DNA from 3 places in the Pectobacterium sp. HCp5_1 genome. Region 1 is predicted to be linked to each of the others. Evidence: predicted binding sites of a transcription regulator. Region 1 holds the regulator's gene; each other region holds the start of a gene.
The links. Region 1 encodes PhoB, which activates phosphate uptake and scavenging genes when phosphate is short. Its sites were predicted from a motif close to CTGTCATAAAACTGNCNNAT; they were not measured.

Region 1 (2,275 bases):
TAGTAGGAGCACCTGTTGGGCTGGTTCGCCGCTGGCGCAGGCAATCACTTGCGTGTTCAGACAGGCCAGCAGCTCGCGAGATTCATTTAGCATCGCGACAGAATCGTGGTTACCGCCGAGAACGATGAGCTGGCAGCCTGTGCGCTGTAGCGCGACCACGAAGCTATAATACATTTCCCGCGCATAGCTGGGGGGCGAACCGTTATCAAAAATATCGCCAGCAACGATAATGGCATCGACCTGGTGTTGTTCCACCTGAACAATAAGCCAGTTCAGAAAAGCCTGATGCTCAGCAGCGCGGCTTTTGGTATAAAAATATTGCCCTAAATGCCAATCGGCGGTGTGGATAATGCGCATCGTGTTCTCTCGATATTCATACCGCGTGGCGGTGGATGACGTTGTCATTATTTATTATGTGAAAGGGTGTGTCGTCGCCCTGGTGCTTTGTCATCGTAATGCCATGATTATATATAGCAGGGATGGAGGCTGTCGCGGTGGAATCAGACGTTTGGAAAGCGGCTCGAAAAATCGGATGTACGCGCTGTAACAATCGTGCAGAGCGGTCCGTGCGTTTTTCATAAATCTGTCATAAAACTGACGCATAATGCCTCCGCCTGCTAACAGCGACGATGATTAACGACAGGATTAACAATGGCAAAACGCATATTAGTCGTGGAAGATGAAGCACCAATTCGTGAAATGGTCTGCTTTGTACTGGAACAAAATGGTTATCAACCCGTTGAAGCTGAAGACTATGACAGCGCGGTAACGCAACTGTCGGAGCCATTCCCAGAACTGGTGTTATTGGACTGGATGCTGCCAGGCGGGTCGGGCCTGCAATTCATCAAGCATATGAAGCGCGAGGCGCTGACGCGTGATATTCCGGTGATGATGTTAACCGCGCGCGGCGAAGAAGAAGACCGCGTGCGCGGGCTTGAAGTGGGTGCGGATGATTACATTACCAAACCGTTTTCACCCAAAGAATTGGTGGCGCGTATCAAAGCCGTTATGCGCCGCATTTCACCGATGGCGGTGGAAGAAGTGATTGAAATGCGTGGCCTGAGCCTCGATCCTTCCTCACATCGTGTGACGACCGAAGAGCACGCGTTGGACATGGGGCCGACGGAATTTAAACTGCTGCATTTCTTTATGACGCATCCTGAACGTGTTTATAGCCGGGAACAGTTGCTGAATCACGTTTGGGGCACTAACGTTTATGTTGAGGATCGTACTGTCGACGTCCATATTCGTCGCCTGCGTAAAGCGCTGGAAACCAGCGGACATGACAAAATGGTGCAAACCGTTCGGGGAACGGGCTACCGTTTTTCAACGCGTTACTGAGGTGATCGTAACCGGAGACACATTAACGTGCTAGAACGTTTATCCTGGAAAAGGCTGGCATTGGAGCTAGCTTTTTTTTGTTTGCCCGCTTTACTGCTGGGGCTGATTTTTGGCTATCTGCCCTGGTTTCTGCTGGTCGCCGTATTAGGCTTACTGTGCTGGAATTTTTATAACCAGCTAAAACTCTCTTATTGGCTGTGGGTTGACCGCAGCATGACGCCACCGCCCGGTCGCTGGAGCTGGGAGCCGCTGTTTTACGGGCTCTATCAGATGCAGTTGCGTAATCGACGCCGACGCCGTGAGCTAGCGCTCCTGATCAAGCGGTTTCGCAGCGGTGCCGAATCCTTGCCCGATGCTGTGGTGATCACCACCGAAGAAGGAACGATCTTCTGGTGTAATCATCTGGCGCAGCATCTGCTGAATTTCCGCTGGCCGGAGGATAACGGTCAGAATATCCTCAACTTATTGCGCTATCCCGAATTCACGAATTACATGAAAGGACAGGATTTTAGCCGTCCTCTCACGCTACAGTTGAATAATTCCCACCATGTTGAATTCCGCGTGATGCCCTATTCTGAAGGCCAGCTATTGATGGTGGCGCGTGATATTACGCAAATGCACCAGCTTGAAGGCGCCAGACGTAACTTTTTTGCCAATGTGAGCCATGAACTGCGTACGCCGCTGACGGTGTTGCAGGGCTATCTGGAAATGATGCAGGAAGAAACGCTGGATGCGGCGCTACGAGGAAAAGCGCTGAATACCATGCAGGAGCAGACCCGACGCATGGACGGGCTGGTCAAACAGCTGCTGACCCTGTCCCGTATTGAGGCGGCGACGGCAATCGATCTGAATGAAAAGGTCGATATTCCGTTGATGCTGCGCGTATTGCAGCGTGAAGCGCAGACGCTGAGTCAGGGGCGTCATGAGATCGTCT
Region 2 (2,275 bases), on a different contig from region 1:
TGGAAGCCATTTCACAGAAGACTACCTGATCGGCTGTGGCAGGGTGATCACCCACAGTTCGTTATCGGCTTCTGGCTTCTCCAACGGTTTGATGGCTAACGTCGTCTCGACCGCCTTGCCATCTCGCGTCAGTTTTCCATCGGCAATAACCTGATAGTCGTCCGCCTTATCTTTCGCTTTCACCGGGGATTGCAGCACGGATTGCAGGCCAAAATCGTTGTCGTTAATGACGGTCAGCGTTTGCTTATCGACCAGCGCCAGACCTTCCACTTTCTCCTGCTGCCAGCCAAGCTTACGCAGATCCACCAGCTCCTGCTTGCTCGCCAGCGTAATGTCACGTTTTTCCAACTGGGCGAGATCGTCAAACTCCGGCGATTTACCGTCAGCATCGAACGGTGTCAGGTCGCTCGCCTTGCTGAGATCGACCAGATAGATGCGGTTCTGCATTTGCTTGTCTTTATCCGCACCTTGCTCGACCAGCAGAATACGCTGATTATCCAGCGCGACGATATCGCCGATCTTGGCATCCTTCGCTTTCTTATAGCTATCGATGTTGATGGGGTAACCCACCATGCGGCTGGTTTTGGTTTCCGGGTTAAACATCACCAGACGCGTAAACTGCGCTTTGTTTTTGCTTTTGCCGTCGATATCCAGCGTGCTTTGCACGGCCATGACGATCGTGCCGTCCGGCAGGCGGGTCAGCCCTTCAAAACCCCGATTCGGCTGACGCCACTTGATGATATTCGGTAAACCGCTGGCGACTGAATGCTCGCTGCCCGCAGGCGTCGGCCCGAATTTTTGCAGGATCTTCCCGCTGGCATCAACGTGAATCAGGAACGGACCGTATTCGTCACACAGCCAGAAGCCGCCTTTGCCGTCCGGCGTAATCCCTTCGGTGTCCAGACCGCGCTGGCTGGTGCTGAGCGGTTGCAGTGCATCGTTCAGCGCCACTTCGTTGGTGGTGCCGATAACGTCCGCGGGCAGCGGCAGGCCGGTGATATTGCCCTCGGCATCGTGCAGCGGGCGCGGATTTATTGCCTCGGCGGCTTTCGCGCTGACCCGAATATCCATCATCAGCGGTGCGTAGTCAGGGCTGGCGAAGATCTTGGCTTCTTTCTCACAGACCAGCGGTGCATCGGCATTCGGGCCGCGATCGGTGACGGTGGTGAACATCAGATCGTCGCCCTGTTTGCCGGTGAAATAGAGGCCGGAGCCAATACCGACAGGCAGACCGTTGGGGAAGTTATGGGCGAATTTGCCCTGATAGGCAACGCGTTCGCTGGCTGGGAAGGTGACGACATAGCGCGTCACTTTCTCACCTTCGGCCTGAACGCTGAATGGCAAAAATCCGGCAACCAGCAGTGCTAACAACGTGTGTTTCATGGGATTAGCTCTTTGATATGGGGCGATTTGACAGAAGTATTGTCGGAGCATAGGGAATCGTCATGTCAGTTTTGTGACCGCATGCTTCATTTTGCAATGAAGCATGCAGTTTTCACGGAATATCCGTCGCTGGCCGGTTCGTTATCCCTTTCCGCGCGGTTTCCTGAAAGCGAAAAAGAGTTGTAGCGTATTGCACAGCACCAGAACGGCGGTGATGACGAAAACCCAGCGGAAGCCCATCAGGGCGGACACGCCGGAACCTACCAGCGGCCCCAGTACGTTGCCCAGATACATGAATGACTGGTTATAGCCGAAGATGCGCCCTGTCACCTGCTGGCTGCTGTATTTGACCAACAGCGCCTGCACGGTTGGCATCAGTGCGCCGTCGGCAAAGCCCAGTAGAAAGCGCAGGATGCCGAGCTGTGTAGGGCTTTGTACCATCGCCATGACCAGGAACAGCAGTACGCTGATCGCCAGTGCGGCTATCAGGACACGATGTGCGCCGATCCGGTCGCCTAAACGGCCAAGTCGCGGGGCGGATAGCAGGGCGGACACGCCGGGAATCGCGGCAATCACGCCGCTGATAAAGGCAATATTGTCGGTGCCGGGGGCCAGATCGCGGATGAACAGAGTCAGGATGGGGCTGATGGAACCGTTCGCCATCTGGATCATCATTGTCGTAATGAACAGGCAGATGATGAGCGCCGGATACGGCAGCGACGCGAAGACGGCTTTTCCGCTGAGCCGATTCTCTTTGGTGACCTTAACCACGCTCTCTTTAATCGCGAAAAGCGTGATCAGGAAGCTGGTAAACAGCATGCCACCAGTGATGAAAAAGACGATGCGCAGCCCGATGTAGTCGGCCATAAAGCCGCCGAATAGGGGGCCGAGA
Region 3 (2,275 bases), on a different contig from region 1:
TACCTGTCGTCATCACGATCGCGAGCTGACCTTTTATCTTGAGGTATCGGAGCGCGATCCCGAAAATAGCATCACGCCGATACATTCAACCGACCCGATTTCGCCCGAGCTGCTGGCGCAGGCTAATGCGGCGACGCAGGAAGTGATGGTTGAGTGTATTTTTGGGCCAAATCCGCTGGAAGACTACGTTCATCAGCTTCGTTTATTAAGTGCTGTGGTACCGGATTTTCTTCTGGGCATCGATATTTCCGCTGCTGGTAACGTGTTTACCCGTGAATGGCTGAATTTTCAGTTGGAAGATGATGTCCTGCCGGAAATTGAATCGCTGTATACCATTCATGCCGTGTACGACACCGAGAACGATCCGCCAACGACATTCTGGTTTCACTCGCATGGTCTGGCGCGATGCGGCCTGACAGAGGCTGAATTAGTTATTCCCGAGACGCTCAGTTCGTATTATGGCATCCCGGATTTATTCAGAAGTTTTGTCAATAATGCCATTCAAAATCAGCAAATTACCTTTAATGAACCGATTCTGTGCGGGCAAACGGACAGCGGCTATGAATATCTGGTGGCGTTGCCGTTTGAAGAAGGGCTGCGGCATGTGAATCAATCCACGCCGATTGACCAACTGCGGCCTCTTGAAGACATGCGCTACGATCTGGAAGGGACGCCGGAAGGCGTGTTTCTGGGCGATCGCGCCGATCGGGATGACGTGCATCAGGAGCCTTCCTGTATGCTGTTTCGTACCAACGAAGAAAATCCGGTACTGCAAACGTTCTTCAAAGGATTTGATGAGCAGAATGCCATCATGTTCTGGCGCACGAATGCGGAAACGGCAGAAATGTCACGTAAGGCACAGCTGCGCTGGCGTTATTTCGTCAACATGTTTAAAAACTACCACGTGAGTGACGAACCGGCTAAACCGGGTTTTTTAGCTAAGCTACTAAAAAAAGCACCTAAACCTGTCGAAAGTGAATGGCGCTTTATGGTGAAGTTTGGCATTCCTCATGGCGAAGAGGGAGAAGAGCGCGAGCACATGTGGTTTATACCCGAAAAAATCGACGACACTGTAGTGACGGGAACATTAATCAATCATCCGTTCTACGTTGAGGATATGCAGGAAGGTGGTGTGTATTCCGTTGATATCTCGCGGGTAACCGACTGGGCGATTTATTATCAGGGTGATAGCTATAAGCCTGATACGATTTATAAATTACTAAGCCATAGCCAGACTCACTGACCGATCTCCTGCACCAGTCAGAACGCCTGTTCTGGCTGGTGATGCCTGAGTTTTCCTGCACCCTGTGTCGTTGTCATAAAACTGTCATATTGCGTACATTTTACTGTCACCAAACTGTCCTATTTTTCCTCCTGCAAACTACACTCTGATTTGATAACTCTGATTGATAACGACGTTACGTCGACACGTTTGAGTATCCCACAGGAGGGATTATGAAACTGATGCGTACCACTCTTGCCAGTGTTGTTGCGGCAACCTTTTCTCTGACGGCATTTTCTGCTTTAGCTGCTGCTAACCTCACCGGTGCCGGTGCGACATTCCCTGCGCCTGTTTATGCCAAATGGGCTGACTCCTATCAAAAAGAAACCGGTAATAAAGTTAACTATCAAGGCATCGGTTCTTCTGGTGGTGTAAAACAGATTATCGCTAAAACAGTTGATTTCGGTGCTTCAGATGCCCCTCTGGCTGACGACAAATTAGCACAGGATGGTTTATTCCAGTTCCCAACCGTTATCGGTGGCGTGGTGCTGGCAGTGAACGTTCCTGGCATCAAATCTGGCGAACTGACGCTGGATGGTAAAACGCTGGGTGATATCTACCTGGGCAACATCAAAAAATGGAATGACCCGGCAATCACCAAACTGAACCCGAATGCCAAACTGCCGGATCAGGACATTGCTGTGGTTCGTCGTGCTGACGGTTCGGGTACGTCTTTCGTGTTCACCAGCTACCTGGCAAAAGTGAACCCAGAGTGGAAAGAGAAGATTGGCGCAGGTTCTACCGTGAACTGGCCAACCGGTCTGGGCGGTAAAGGTAACGATGGTATCGCAGCGTTCGTACAGCGTCTGCCTGGTTCTATCGGTTACGTAGAATACGCGTATGCCAAGCAAAACAACCTGGCTTACACCAAACTGATTTCTGCCGATGGCAAAGCGGTTAGCCCGACTGGCGCCAGCTTCAGCAACGCGGCTAAAGAGATCGACTGGAGCAAGTCTTTCGCTCAGGATCTGACCAACCAGAAGGGCGCGGATG

Region 2: the regulator PhoB is predicted to act here: its motif matches at 1,444-1,463, upstream of Q3A88_RS09415 (esterase-like activity of phytase family protein).
Region 3: the regulator PhoB is predicted to act here: its motif matches at 1,314-1,333, upstream of pstS (phosphate ABC transporter substrate-binding protein PstS).

The regions. Positions count from the first base shown of each region.
Region 1 covers NZ_JAUMIO010000007.1:172,514-174,788, forward strand. Annotated here, with positions in the region: gene sbcD (exonuclease subunit SbcD) at 1-357, opposite strand, end outside; gene phoB (phosphate response regulator transcription factor PhoB) at 652-1,341, shown strand; gene phoR (phosphate regulon sensor histidine kinase PhoR) at 1,369-2,275, shown strand, end outside.
Region 2 covers NZ_JAUMIO010000010.1:20,232-22,506, reverse strand. Annotated here, with positions in the region: gene Q3A88_RS09415 (esterase-like activity of phytase family protein) at 22-1,383, opposite strand; gene Q3A88_RS09410 (multidrug efflux MFS transporter) at 1,525-2,275, opposite strand, start outside.
Region 3 covers NZ_JAUMIO010000017.1:22,033-24,307, forward strand. Annotated here, with positions in the region: gene Q3A88_RS12965 (DUF4026 domain-containing protein) at 1-1,243, shown strand, start outside; gene pstS (phosphate ABC transporter substrate-binding protein PstS) at 1,456-2,275, shown strand, end outside.